DNA from 2 places in the Paraburkholderia sp. SIMBA_054 genome. Region 2 is predicted to be linked to the other one. Evidence: predicted binding sites of a transcription regulator. Region 2 holds the regulator's gene; the other holds the start of a gene.
The links. Region 2 encodes HrcA, which represses chaperone genes, less so after heat shock. Its sites were predicted from a motif close to TTAGCACTCNNNNNNNNNGAGTGCTAA; they were not measured.
Positions count from the first base shown of each region.

Region 1: SB822_RS36275 (co-chaperone GroES) is a predicted target of HrcA. The motif match lies at 6,297-6,323, and genes of this name have one in related genera.

Region 1 covers NZ_JAWRXV010000039.1:92,245-99,680, forward strand. Annotated here, with positions in the region: gene SB822_RS36250 (hypothetical protein) at 77-1,489, opposite strand; gene SB822_RS36255 (rubredoxin) at 1,860-2,030, opposite strand; gene SB822_RS36260 (hydroxymethylpyrimidine/phosphomethylpyrimidine kinase) at 2,292-3,152, shown strand; gene cysC (adenylyl-sulfate kinase) at 3,516-4,115, shown strand; gene groL (chaperonin GroEL) at 4,249-5,889, opposite strand; gene SB822_RS36275 (co-chaperone GroES) at 5,933-6,223, opposite strand; partial or broken gene SB822_RS36280 (RNA-guided endonuclease InsQ/TnpB family protein) at 7,029-7,436, opposite strand, start outside.
Region 2 covers NZ_JAWRXV010000030.1:104,339-111,774, forward strand. Annotated here, with positions in the region: gene glnE (bifunctional [glutamate--ammonia ligase]-adenylyl-L-tyrosine phosphorylase/[glutamate--ammonia-ligase] adenylyltransferase) at 1-756, shown strand, start outside; gene recN (DNA repair protein RecN) at 810-2,477, opposite strand; gene SB822_RS31540 (NAD kinase) at 2,566-3,468, opposite strand; gene SB822_RS31545 (hypothetical protein) at 3,476-3,751, opposite strand; gene hrcA (heat-inducible transcriptional repressor HrcA) at 3,750-4,769, shown strand; gene hemH (ferrochelatase) at 4,919-5,989, shown strand; gene SB822_RS31560 (RNA-binding S4 domain-containing protein) at 6,065-6,472, shown strand; gene SB822_RS31565 (hypothetical protein) at 6,444-6,605, opposite strand; gene grpE (nucleotide exchange factor GrpE) at 6,953-7,436, shown strand, end outside.

The DNA.
Region 1 (7,436 bases), on a different contig from region 2:
CGACGAGCGTGCGCTATCGCGCAGCGATTGACATAGCTCGAAGGCGCCGCGCCGCCTCGCCCACCTGGACGGTTCGCTATGCGCCGCCGCCCTGTTCGATGGCGCGTGTGAGCGCGGCCAGCACGTTCGTCGCCGACTGAGGCGCGACGCCCGCCGCCACCTTGTGCAGCATCGCCCGCAACGCCTCGGCAGCGGTTTCGAGTGAACGCGCGTCGGGCGCTTCGACCACGATATGCGCGCGCACGGCAGGTGTCGACACGCCGGCATGCGCCCGGCGGCGCCACGCGAGACCCAATGCATCGGCGAGCAGCGCGACCTGGCCGAGGCCGAGCGCCGACGCAGCGGCGCCCAGACGATATGCCGCATCGCCCGCCTGCAGCGCGGCGCTGGGGTCGGCTTTCTGCGGATTGTCGGCGGCGCGCGCGTAATCCCTGAGCGCAGCGATCGCGGCGTCGGCGGTTTGCAAAAAGTCTTCGTACGCGTTGGCATTGACCGTCAGCACGCCGAGTTCGCGCGTCATCGCGACATGCGCCGCCAGCGTCTCGGCCTGGTGCGCGCCCGCTTCCCACAGCGCTTCCGATGCCTGCGTGCCAGCGATATGCCAGTCGACCGTCAGACCGTAGTCGCGCAGCAGTTCGACGTGCTCGGTATCTTCCGCGGCTGCGCCGAATAGCGCGTAATCGCGCCACAACAGCGCGAGCGTCGCGCGCACCAGCGAGCGCGGCGCAAGCGGAATGCCGAGTTCTTCATCGGCGAGCGCCATGTTGCAACGCGCATAGAAGCGCCGCGTGTCGACGTCTTCGACAGAACGGCCGGTCGCGCGCAACGCGCGCGAACACGCCAATGCGAGACGCCAGAAATCGTAGGGATCGGGACCTGACAGGTCGACGAGACATGCGTCGAGATCGTCGAGCGCTGCATTGACTGCGCCCGCCACTGCGCTCGTGCTGACATGGCCCTTCGAGCGCAGCACAGGCAGCAGCGCCTGCTCGTAGCGCGCCCGCAGGTGCGCCAGGCGCGCAGCCGATTGCGAACGCAGCGAAACGGGCGGAACGGGCCGGCCGGCGAGCGCGATGTCTTCGAACGTGATGCTGTAGCCAGGCGTGTGCTGCGCGATATGCGTGCTGAGCGCGCAGTAATGCGCGAAAAGCGAGCCCGAGCAGCCAAGCTCGCGTAGATTGCGTCGTTCTAGCGCCGCACGAAACGCACGCAACGCCGCGCCGAAAGTAGCGCGCGCAGCCGCCTCTTCGGCGAGACCGCTTGCAGCCATCGGCGAGACGAGCAGCAATGCATCGGTGAAACGGTGCGCGGCGAGCCAGCCTGCGTCGCGTAACGCGCGCCCGGCGATCAGCAGTTGCGCAGTCATGTCGCGCCGCTGCTCGAACGCGTCGAGCGCGTCGGCAATGGCCTGCTCCGCGGGACGGACGGCGCCGCCGCGGGGATTCGGTAAAGCGTCGAGCGTATCGGGCGATGCGGATCGAAGGGTCATGAGCAGGCTGCAGGAACGCCGGCGTGGTCAGGCGGCATCGATACTGCGCCACCGGAACTGCCGCTATGGCGAAAGTAGTGCAATTGCCGGGCCACCGACCGCATAGCCCCGAAACGGTGCCGCTTTCTCAGCTTACGACATGACGCCGGCGGTACCGCTCAAGTTCGCAACCTCGCGATACTGAAAGCGCCATGCTCACGAAACAGCACCTGCCAGACCACCGTGATAAATCGCGAGCAAAGCTCTGTGACGCGTTATCTTGCGACAGCGCATGCGCGCCGATGTTCCAACGCGCGCGCAATCGATTCATTTCGAATCGATCGACCTTGCGTGGCGGGCAAGGATAGCCGCCACCGCCAAGGTGGATCGATCAGATCTGCACCATCTCGAAGTCTTCCTTGCGCGCGCCGCACTCGGGACAGGTCCAATTGATGGGAACATCTTCCCAGCGCGTGCCCGGCGCGATTCCTTCCTCTGGCAGACCAGCTTCTTCGTCATAAATCCAGCCGCAGATCAGGCACATCCAGCTCTTATATTCCATTCTTGAGTCGCGTCGAAAAGTCCGGGGAAACGGGAGCCATGATGGTACCGTGTTGCCGCCCCGATGCCTAGCGGATGCGGGGTCCGAGCGGTCGTCCGCGACACTTTGCGGCGTTATGTGTGACCGGACCCGCGGACAGATGCGAAAAAATGCCTCGCACGCGTATAAGGCCGCATAATTGAGCCGTCTGTGTGGGCTCTCGGGCGCATCGCGCGCCGGCTGTGACCCACGAACATTTCGCTCATCGACCACAAAAATTTCATGGCCAGCAACACCCCTCCGATCGTTCTCACCTTCGGCCTGTCCGACCCGACGGGCGGCGCCGGATTGCAAGCCGACCTGATGACACTTGCCAGCATGGGTTGCCACGGCGTGTCCGTGCTGACCGGCTACACGGTGCGCGACTCGGCGAGCTGCGACGAGGTCACCGGGCTTGACCCCGAAGTCGTGGCGACCCAGGCGAGGATGCTGCTCGAGGATATGCCCATCGCCGCCTTCAAGGTCGGCGCCGCCACGCGCGCGGAAGTGGTCAGCGCGATCGCCGAAGTGGTCGCCGATTACGACGACATCCCGCTTATCCTCGCGCCTGACTTCACGCTCGACGACGAGCATGTGCTCGCCGCCGACGAGCTGCGTGAAGCCATCGCCGATCTGCTCGCGCCGCAAACCACGCTGCTCGTCGCGGACACGACCGCCCTGCTCGCGCTCGCGCAGCCGGACGGCGACGCCGAAGCGCCGAGCCTCGACGCCGCGATCTCACATCTGCTGTCGCAAGGTTGCGAATACATCCTGTCGACGGAAACGGGCACGCATCGGCTCGTCAACACGCTGTTCAGCGAAGACGGCCAGTTGCGGCAGGACATGTGGGACCGTGGGCAGCAGCGGATCATGGGCATCACCGATACGCTCGGCGCCGCGATTGCCGCGCTGCTGGCTAACGGCCAGGAACCGGCCGAGGCGGTCCGTGAAGCACAGGAGTATCTGTTCCAGGCGATGCAGGCTGCGTTTCGACCGGGGATGGGGGCTTATCTTCCGGATCGTTTTTTCTGGGCGAGAAGCAGCGATGATGAGGTGCCGCTGGGCGGCGGGTCGGACGCGTCGCCGGGTGAAGCGCGGCACTAAATCCTGCGGCGCACGCGACGTTACGCAGCGCCGTGAGAATCGTTCCAGTCAAGCGTTAATTCGCAAATCACGTATTACAGCAGTAATTATCTGTTACAGCAGTCCTATTTCTTAGATACTACAATTACGGATTGTAATTATTTCCGCTGTCTGTTGAAGCCTCGTTCGACGCCAGTCGCCAAGGCGGCCCAACGGCAGACCGTCGAGCCCCTGACGGAAACATACGGACAATCCGAATTGGACGAACTTCATCCCAGCGCCGCGGCCGTCGCTTCCGAGCCGCGTGCCCACTGCGCCCAAACCAGCGCGCCAAATGGTCGCGCCGCTCGTGATGAGCAGGACGGCCGCCCGTCCGTCGAGCGCATTCAGCCGTTTGTACAACGCTTGAACGGCACCATCACCGGCCGCGACCGCGCATTGATGCTCGGGCACAGGCCCGTTACCGTATGGCTCACGGGCTTGTCGGGCGCCGGCAAATCGACGATCGCGTTCCGACTGGAGCGCGAACTGATGTCGATGGGACACGCGTGCTACGTGCTCGACGGCGACAACGTCCGCCACGGCCTGACAAGCGATCTCAGCTTTTCGAAAGAAGACCGGCGAGAGAACATCCGCCGGGTCGCGCACGTCGCGCAATTGATGAACGACGCGGGGCTGATCGTAATCGCCGCGCTGATTTCGCCGATGGGTGATGACAGAGCAATGGCCCGCGGCATCATCGGAACCGACAGTTTTGTCGAGACTTATGTGTCCGCTTCAGCAAACGATTGCGCGAAGCGTGATCCCAAAGGGCTGTATGCGAAGGCCCAGGCGGGAACCATCACTTCATTCACGGGCGTGTCCGCGCCCTATGAACCACCGCCGAATCCCGAACTGCTCATCGACACGACCACGCTGACAGAAGCGGATAGCGTGTCACGCGTGCTCGATCATTTGCGCCAACACTTTCTGCTGCAACGCTGAACGCTTCGCATGCATGCCTGCTAGCTAAAACTGAAGGACCAAAAGAAAAACCCGCATTTCTGCGGGTTTTTCTTTTGGCATGAGAAGCGCACCTCACGGCGCGCCTCTCACATGCATTCCAGTTACCCGGAAATTACATGTCCATGCCCATGCCGCCCATGCCACCGGGCATGCCACCACCCATCGGTGCGTCTTCCTTCGGCAGTTCGCAGACAGCTGCGTCCGTCGTCAGCAGCAGGCCAGCAACGGAAGCTGCGTTCTGCAGTGCCGTACGCGTCACCTTGGTCGGGTCGACAACACCGGCTTCCACCAGGTCACCGTACTCGCCCGTTGCTGCGTTGTAGCCGTAGTTGCCCGTGCCTGCTGCAACTGCTGCCACCACGACGCTGGCTTCTTCGCCGCCGTTCGTGACGATCTGGCGCAGCGGCTCTTCCATTGCGCGCAGAACGATCTTGATACCTGCGTCCTGATCAGGGTTGTCACCCTTCACGCTACCGATTGCGCTGCGTGCGCGGATCAGCGCGACGCCGCCGCCAGCCACGATGCCTTCTTCCACAGCTGCGCGCGTTGCGTGCAGTGCGTCTTCGACACGTGCCTTCTTTTCCTTCATTTCAACTTCGGTCGCTGCGCCAACCTTGATCACTGCAACACCGCCAGCCAGCTTGGCCACGCGCTCTTGCAGCTTTTCACGGTCGTAGTCCGACGTCGCTTCTTCGATTTGCGTGCGAACCTGCTTCACGCGCGCTTCGATGCTTGCTGCTTCGCCAGCGCCGTCGATGATCGTCGTGTTTTCCTTGCCCACTTCGATACGCTTCGCTTGACCGAGTTCGTTCAGCGTAGCCTTTTCGAGCGTCAGGCCGGTTTCTTCAGCGATGACCTGACCACCCGTCAGGATCGCGATGTCTTCCAGCATCGCCTTGCGACGGTCGCCGAAGCCCGGAGCCTTGACAGCCACCGTCTTCAGGATGCCGCGGATGTTATTGACGACCAGCGTAGCCAGTGCTTCGCCTTCGACGTCTTCAGCGATGATCAGCAGCGGACGGCCAGCCTTCGCGACCTGTTCCAGAATCGGCAGCAGATCACGGATGTTCGACACCTTCTTGTCATGCAGCAGCACGAACGGGTTTTCGAGAACGGCGACCTGCTTGTCCGGGTTGTTGATGAAGTACGGCGACAGGTAGCCGCGGTCGAATTGCATACCTTCGACAACGTCCAGCTCGTCTTGCAGCGACTTGCCGTCTTCGACGGTGATGACGCCTTCCTTGCCGACCTTGTCCATCGCTTCAGCGATGCGATCGCCGATCGACGTGTCGCTGTTCGCCGAGATCGCGCCGACCTGTGCGATTTCCTTGTTGGTCGTGCAGGGCTTGCTGATCTTGCGCAGCTCTTCGATTGCTGCTGCGACGGCCTTGTCGATGCCGCGCTTCAGGTCCATCGGGTTCATGCCCGATGCGACGTACTTCATGCCTTCACGAACGATCGACTGGGCCAGAACCGTTGCCGTCGTCGTGCCGTCACCGGCGTTGTCGCTGGTCTTGGAAGCAACTTCCTTGACCATTTGCGCGCCCATGTTCTGGAGCTTGTCCTTCAGCTCGATTTCCTTCGCGACGGAAACACCGTCCTTCGTGACCGTCGGGCCGCCGAAGCTGCGTTCGAGAACAACGTTACGGCCCTTGGGACCCAGCGTGACCTTCACTGCGTTGGCGAGAATGTTCACGCCTTCAACCATCTTGGCACGGGCGGAATCGCCGAACACGACGTCTTTAGCTGCCATCTTCTAACTCCTTGAATTCTTGAGAATGAACCGGGACAAGTGATTACTTGTTGACAACGGCCATGATGTCTTCTTCGCGCATCACCAGCAGTTCGTTGCCGTCGACCTTGACGGTCTGGCCTGCGTACTTGCCGAACAGGACGCGATCGCCGACCTTGACGTCGAGCGCGATCAGGGCGCCCTTGTCGTCACGCTTGCCCGGGCCGACAGCCAGGATTTCGCCTTGATCCGGCTTTTCTGCTGCGGCTTCGGGGATCACGATGCCCGACGCGGTCTTGGTTTCCTGATCCAGACGCTTGACGATCACGCGATCATGCAAAGGACGAAGGTTCATGGATAGATCCTCTCTTGATTGGGACTGAAGAACGCTGAGGTATGCCGGCTGGCGCCGCCAACCAGCGGAGTTGTTAGCACTCTCGTGCGGTGAGTGCTAATTATATGGACGAGGGATTACAAATTCAAGAAGAGACGTTGGAAGAGTCGAGATCCGCTTAACTTTGAACTTTGTTCACTTAAGTTTGAACCTTGCACCGCAGCAGAACTCCGACGAATCGGAATAATCTCCTTTTAAAACATCAACCTACCTACATCACGGGCCGACTTCGAGTTGACCTTCGCCCGCTCGCAATCCCGCCTCTCACCGCCCAAGTGCGTCGGGCAACTCAGACAATCGTTGCATTAGGGGAATCCCTGGCAAACGGACTGGCTACGCAAATAGCACCCACGTCCGGCGCGAGCATTGGCCCGTTGTCGACATTTTCTTGCCCACGCAACGTTTCGCACTACCCGCGTCGGGACCTTGGCTACGGCCCCGATCGCACGCGCCCCACTGCGTATCGGATCATCGAGCGCCTTGATCGCGGCATCGAGACACGCACAGTACGGGTCCTGATGGATATCTGGGGAGCTCACACGTGGCCGCTCGAGGTGCAAACTGGGGCCACAGCACGAGGCAGATTCCGACGCGCTTTGCCGAGAGCTGACGATACGCTATCCGGAGCTCGAGCAGTTTGTTCGTGACCGTCTCGACGACATCGTTCGTGCGACCGGTTCGGCAAACCACGCTTCAGCGCAGAGCTTCATCGGTCGCCTGCCTTCAAGAAACCTCGAATTTGCCCGCTACCTTGCACATGCCCGCTCTAAGCTGTCTGCACATTTCTGTGCACATCTCGCTTTTTCTGCTTCACCGAGACCGGTTTCACTGATGCCGAGGCGCCAGCCAGAGCCTTCCTCTCCACAGACTGCAACGCCAGAGCTTGGCGCCGAATGTTGATGGCCGCGTTCAGGTCGTGGTTCATCTTTAAACCGCAGCTGCACGACAGCACGCGGTCGCGCAGCGTGATTTCGTGAATCGTCCCGCATCCCGAACACGTCTTGCTGCTCGGATAAAAGCGGTCGATCACGATCACCTGTGCGCCGGTCATTGCGGCCTTGTATTCCAGTTGACGACGGAATTCGGAGAACCCGGCATCGGCGATCGAGCGCGCCAGAGAGCCATTGCGCAGCATTCCCGACACGTTCAAATCCTCAATGCCGATCGTTGAGTA
Region 2 (7,436 bases):
CTGGGCGGAAAGGAGCTCGGCTACGCGTCAGACCTCGACCTGATCTTCCTGTACGACGATCCGGACGACAACGCATCCGACATCTACGCGACCTTCACGCGCCGCCTGATCACGTGGCTCACGACGGCGACGGGCGCGGGCACGCTGTTCGACGTCGACTTGCGGCTGCGTCCGAACGGCGAATCGGGCCTGCTCGTGACCGATCTCGACGCGTTCCGCCGCTATCAGCTGCGCGAGGGCGATGCCGCCAATACGGCATGGGTCTGGGAACACCAGGCGCTGACGCGCGCCCGCTACTGTGCGGGTGATCCCGCTGTCGGCGCGCAGTTCGAGGCGATCCGCGAACAGGTGCTGACGACGCCGCGCGACGCCGCGACGCTCGCCGCCGAGATCGTCGACATGCGGCGGCGCGTCGAGGAAGGCCATCCGAACCGGACCGAGCTGTTCGATCTGAAGCACGATCGCGGCGGCATGGTCGACATCGAGTTCACCGTGCAGTACTGGGTGCTGCTGCACGCGGCGCGCGATCCCGAGCTAATCCGCAATACGGGCAATATCGCGCTGTTGCGCGAGGTGTCGCGCTTCGGGCTGATGAGCGGCGAGGAGGCCGATACCGTGGGCGCGGCTTACCGGACGTATCGGAAGCTGCAGCACAAGCTGCGGCTCGACGGCATGGAGAAGGCTCGCGTCGAGCCTCACGCCGTCGAGAACGAACGCGAGGCCGTGCTGCGGCTGTGGCGGCGGGTGTTTGGATGAGGTTGCGCGCTGGCGCGGAGTGTTGAAGCCCGCGCCGCGCCATGACGGGCGTTTCACGCCGTCGTGAGCATTTCCTTCGCGTGCTTGCGCGTGGTGGCCGTGATTGCCAGGCCGCCGAGCATGCGCGCGACTTCTTCGATACGGCTCGTCTTGTCCAGCGATGTCACCGTGCTGACCGTGCCGTTCTTGCCCTTGCTGCTTTTCGCGACCTGGAAGTGGTGATCGCCGCGCGCCGCGACTTGCGGGAGGTGCGTCACGCATAGCACCTGGCGCTGCTCGCCGAGCTGATGCAGGAGGCGCCCGACCACTTCCGCGACACCGCCGCCGATCCCCGTGTCCACTTCGTCGAAGATCAGCGTCGGCGTTGGGCTGGCCGCGCTCGCGATCACCGAGAGCGCGAGACTGATACGCGCGAGTTCGCCGCCCGAGGCCACCTTCGCCAGCGGCCGCAACGGCACGCCCGCATGGCCCGCGACGCGGAATTCGATCTGTTCCATGCCATGCGCGCCACCGTCGGGCAGCGGCACGAGCGCGACTTCGAAGCTGCCGCCCGCCATCGACAGTTCCTGCATGCCCGTCGTCACCGCAGCGCCCAGCGCCTTCGCGGCTTTCGCGCGCGCCTTCGACAGCACCTTGGCGTCGGCGAGATACGCGTCTTTCGCCTTCGCCTCGGCGGCGCGCAGCGCGTCGAGATCGGCGGCGGCGTCGAGTTTCGCGAGCTGCTCGCGGCGCTCTTCATGTTCTTGCGGCAAGGTTTCCGGTTGCAGCCGGAATTTGCGAGCCGCCGAATGCAGCGCGTCGAGGCGCTTCTCGACCTGGGCGAGCCGGTCGGGATCGAGTTCCAGCCGCTGCGCGTAGTGGCTCAGCGAGTACGCGGCTTCCTGCAACTGGATTTCGGCGGGTTCGAGCGCGGCGAGGGCGTCGTTCAGCGCGGGATCGATCTCGGCGAGATCGCGCACCTTGGAGATGACGGACGACAGATGACCGAGCATCGCTTCGTCCGATTCGGACAGCGCGGACAGCGCTGCCTGCACGCCGTCGATCAGATTTGCCGAATGCGACAGCCGCCGGTGCTCGACGTTGACCTCTTCCCACTCGCCGGGCTGCGGCGAGAGCTTGTCGAGTTCCGCGAGCTGCCATGCAAGACGCTCGCGTTCGAGTTGCAGTTCGCGGTCCTTGCTCTGCGCGGTTTCGACGGCCTGCGCCGCATCGCGCCAGGTGCGCCATGCGCGGGTCACGGCGGCCTTCGTGTCGAGCAGCCCGGCATGCGTGTCGAACAGTTCGCGCTGCGCATCGGGCCGCATCAGCAGTTGATGCGCGTGCTGGCCGTGAATATCGACGAACATTTCGCCGAGTTCGCGCAATTGCGTGAGCGTCGCCGCCGTGCCGTTGATGAAAGCCCGCGAGCGGCCGTTGCCGTCGACCACGCGGCGCAGCATCACCGTATTGCCGTGCTCCGTCTCGATGGCGGCAAGCGCCTGTTCATCGAGCCATGCGTCGACGTCCGGATGCGTGTCGAACTCGGCCGTGATGTCCGCACGCGCCTCGCCGTTGCGCACGACGCTCGCATCGGCGCGTGCGCCGAGCGCCAGCGCAAGCGCGTCGATGAGAATGGATTTGCCGGCACCCGTTTCGCCGGAAAAGACTGTGAAGCCGCTGTCGAATTCAAGATCGAGCGCGGCGACGATGACGAAGTCGCGTATCGAGAGGTGGCGGAGCATGGCTCGTCTGTGTGGCGTGGCTGGCGTGAGTTGGTGTGGTGTGTTGTCGTTACGCTCGGGCCTGGCAGCAGGCGGCGCTGGCGAGAATTCAGTCGCGTGGATCGTCTTCGTGCGACGGATACTCGTTCCAGTGCAGCTTCTTGCGCAACGTCGCGTAATAGCTGTAGCCGACGGGATGCAGGAAAGGCACCGTATGGCGCGAGCGGCGCACGTCGATCGTGTCGTTCAGTTCGAGCGCGGTGAACGACTGCATGTCGAAGTTCACGTTGACGTCGCGGCCCGAGATGATCTGGATGCTGACCTTGGAGTCGTCCGGTATCACGATAGGGCGGTTCGACAACGCATGCGGCGCGATCGGCACGAGCACGAGGCCTTGCAACTGCGGATGCAGAATCGGCCCTTGCGACGACAGCGCGTAAGCTGTCGAGCCCGTCGGCGTCGCGACGATCAGCCCGTCCGAGCGCTGGTTGTACATGAAGCGGCCATCCACGGAAACGCGCAGTTCCGCCATGCCCGAAAAGCCCGAACGGTTCACGACGACGTCGTTGAAGGCGAGCGCATGGTAAATGGGCTGGCCGTCGCGCATGATCCGCGATTCAAGCAGCGTGCGCTCTTCGCGCTCGAAGGTGCCCGACAGCATCTGCGGAATGATCTCGCGCATGTCGGTGAACGGGATGTCGGTGATGAAGCCCAGCCGCCCGTGATTGATGCCGATCAGCGGCGTCCTGTACGGCGCCAGTTGCCGGCCGATGCCCAGCATTGTGCCGTCGCCGCCGAGCACGATGGCAACGTCCGCGCGCGCGCCGATTTCTGCCACGCGCAGCGCAGGCCATTGCGTCGCGCCGATTTCCTGCGCGGTTTCCGCCTCGAACACGACGTCGAAGCCGAGCTTCCCGATGCACGCGGCGAGCGCGGTCAGCGGTTCCCCGATGCCCGGCGTATTGCTGCGCCCGACGAGCGCAACGGTCTTGAACTGGCTGTTAGCTTGCATGCCGGCATTACACCATAGGTGCGACGTGAAAAGAACCGTCGAAGGCGGCGCCACGCCCGTCGGGGCTGACACGCGACGGCCGCGCGATGCCGGCCAGCCTTCGCCCGATTGTCGTTAGAATGGTGAAGTCCTCATGACAGATGTGACGACTGTCTGGATCCATGCGATGCGGCTTGTGCGCGGGCGGGGTGCCGCGCAGGGCGCGCACGGCTGTCAAGCCGCCGCGCCGCGTGCCGCCGCGCGCTCGCCGCGATGCGGTGGTTACGCTAAAATTTTTCGCCATGCTAGATCCTCGCGCACAAACCCTTCTGAAAACGCTGATCGAGCGGTATATCGCCGAAGGTCAGCCGGTCGGCTCGCGCACGCTTTCGCGGTACTCCGGGCTCGAACTGAGCCCGGCGACGATCCGCAACGTGATGTCCGATCTGGAGGAGCTGGGGCTCGTCATCAGTCCGCATACGTCGGCGGGACGCATTCCCACGCCGCGAGGCTACCGGCTTTTCGTCGACACGATGCTCACCGTCGAGTCGGCCGCCGACGAGGACGCCGTGATGCGCGCGGTGAAGACCACGCTGCAGCCGGGCGAGCCGCAGAAGGTGGTCGCGGCCGCCGCGAGCGTGCTGTCCAACCTGTCGCAGTTCGCGGGCGTGATCCTGACGCCGCGCCGCAGCCACGTGTTCAAGCAGATCGAATTTCTGCGCCTGTCCGACAAGCGCATCCTGCTGATCATCGTGACGCCGGAAGGCGACGTACAGAACCGCATCATGGCGACGCAGCGCGATTTCTCGCCGTCGCAGCTCACCGAGGCAGCCAACTACATCAACGCGCACTTCGCGGGCCTGTCGTTCGACGAGGTGCGCCTGCGTCTGCGCGAAGAAATCGACGAACTGCGCGGCGACATGACGACGCTGATGCACGCAGCCGTCACCGCGAGCACGGACATCACCGATACAGGCGAAACCGTGCTGATTTCCGGCGAGCGCAATCTGCTCGAAGTGGCCGACCTTTCGTCGGACATGGCGCGGCTGCGCAAGCTGTTCGATATATTCGATCAAAAGACGAGTCTCCTTCAGTTGCTCGATGTGTCGAGCCACGCGCAAGGCGTGCAGATTTTCATTGGCGGCGAGTCGAACCTCGTCCCGATCGAGGAAATGAGCGTGGTGACCGCGCCGTATGAAGTGAACGGCAAGATAGTGGGCACGCTCGGCGTGATCGGCCCGACGCGCATGGCCTACAACCGCGTGATTCCCATCGTCGACATCACCGCGCGCCTGCTTTCGATGACGCTCAGCCAAGGGTAGCGTCGAGCTCGGCATGGTGTTCATCATGCGCGGCGTTTTTCGCCGTGCCAATTGGCCGAACGGCCAGGTATCGGCGGCAGACCGCGCCGCTATAATGGGCTTCCCGATTCATTACGTGCCGCGCGCTTGCACGGCTCTTCCCTTTGCCTATGCGCTTCGACCTCGAGCGGCCCTCGCAGAATGCTGCGGCACATCGTGTCGCCGTGTTGCTGATCAATCTCGGCACGCCCGATGCGCCGACGCCTCGCGCCGTCCGGCGCTATCTCGCGCAGTTTCTGTCCGATCCGCGCGTGGTCGAGATTCCGTCGTTCGTGTGGCAAATCATCCTGCGTCTGTCGATCCTGCCCTTTCGCGGCGTCGCCTCGGCGAAGAAGTACGCGGCCGTGTGGATGCCTGAAGGCTCGCCGCTGCGCGTGCATACGGAAAAGCAGGTGGAAGGGTTGCGGCATCTGCTGCACCTGAACGACTACACGGTGATCGTCGACTACGCGATGCGCTATGGCACGCCCGGCATTCCCGCCATGCTCAACCAGCTGAAGCTGGCGGGCGCCGAACGCATCCTGCTGATGCCGATGTATCCGCAGTATTCGTCGTCGACCACGGCCACGGCTTTCGACGACGCGTTCGCCGCGCTCAAGCGGATGCGCAACCAGCCGGAAATCCGCACCGTTCGCCAGTACGCGGATCATCCCGCCTATATCGCGGCGCTCGCGGCGCAGGTGAACCATTACTGGCATGCGCACGGCCGCCCGGACTTCGCGGCGGGCGACAAGCTGGTGCTGAGCTTTCACGGCGTGCCCAAGCGCACGCTCGACTTAGGCGATCCGTATCACGAGCAATGTCAGCAGACGGCGTCGCTGCTGATGCACGCGCTCGGGCTCACAACTGTGGAATGCCGCGTGACGTTTCAGTCGCGCTTCGGTAAGGCCGAATGGCTGCAGCCTTATACGGCGCCGACGCTCAAGGAGCTCGGCGCGGCGGGTGTGCATCGCGCGGACGTGTTCTGTCCGGGCTTTACGGCGGATTGTCTGGAGACGATCGAGGAAATCGGCATGGAAGTGCGCGACGAATTCGTGCACGCGGGTGGGAAAGTTTTTCACGCCATTCCCTGCCTGAACGCGTCGTCCGCGTGGATCGCGGCGCTCGGCGAGATCGTCGCGCAGCATCTGCAAGGCTGGCCGGTGCAGGTGAGCGCGCCGCAAAGCGCGTCCGTTGCGTGAATTTTTCCGTATCCGGCATGCAATCTGCATTCGTGTATCGGCTCATGGCGTCTGGAAGCGCCTGAAGAAGGACTGATGAACTACAAGATTTCTACCGAACCGGGCGCTCGTTTGCGCATCGACAAATGGCTGTGGGCGGCGCGCTTCTTCAAGACGCGTTCGCTGGCAACCGATGCCGTCGAGAAGGGCCGGGTGCGGATCGGCGGCGCGACGGTGAAGCCGGCCAAAGATGTGCGGGTCGGCGATCTGGTCGAGATCGAGATCGAACGGATTGTGTGGCAGATCCAGGTGCTCGGCGTGTGCGACGTGCGCGGGCCAGCGAGCGTCGCGCAGACGCTTTACGTGGAAACCGAAGAGGGCAGGCAGAAACGCCAGCAGGAGAACGAGCGGCGCAAGACCTATCGCGAGCCAGCCGCCGAATTGCAAGGGCGGCCGACCAAGCGCGACCGGCGCGTCATGGACAAATTTTCGCGTGAGGGTTGAACAGCTGTTCCATCGTCGCATGAACGCCACCATATTCGGTGGTGTGTTCGTTGACGACGCCCGACATGCAGATGGTCGTGGTGCCTGCGATGAGTACCAATGCGACCACCGATATAGCGAAGGTCAGTTTCACGGTACTCCCCCATGGAGATTGCAAGCGGAAACGGGCGATTCAGCTGGTAGTAAGCCGTACGTCAGATTAGGGTTAACGTGCCTTTTCGGACGCTTTAGTTGAGTTTAAGACACTCGCGCAGCGCGCTCAATCTCAATATGATGTCGCGCTCGAAATGCTTGTTAGGCCAGATTTCCGGGCCCCTGCAAGGTGCAAAAAGCATCGGCGGGAGCCTTGAAATACGGCGTACGCACCCTTACTTGGACCGTTGATGCGCGGCCGGCATGTTGTATCGGCACCACGCTCATCGCGCGAGTCCCGTTAAACTGCCGCCGTTTCTTGGCCATATCTATTTGAATTTCAGCGACATGGAAAACACGCAAGAGAATCCGACGAGCCAGAATCCCACGCCCGCCGACGAAGTCGCGCGCCAGGCCGCAGAGGCCGCATCGGGCGAGCCGCAGGCTCAGGCGCAACAGCCCGACGCAACTGCCGGCGCACAGCAAGCCGAAACGTCTGGCGTCGAAGCCGCGCTGGCCGAAACGCAGGCGAAGCTGGCCGAAATGCAGGAAAACTTCCTGCGCGCCAAAGCGGAGACGGAGAACGTTCGCCGCCGCGGTCAGGAAGACGTCGCGAAGGCGCACAAGTTCGCCATCGAGAGCTTTGCCGAACATCTGCTGCCCGTCGTCGACAGCCTCGAAGCTGCCGTCACGCACTCCTCCGACGATCTCGTGAAGGTCCGCGAAGGCGTCGAGCTGACGCTGCGCCAGCTGACGGGCGCGCTGGAGAGGGGCAAGGTTGTTGCTCTCAATCCCGTTGGCGAGAAGTTCGATCCGCATCGCCATCAGGCCA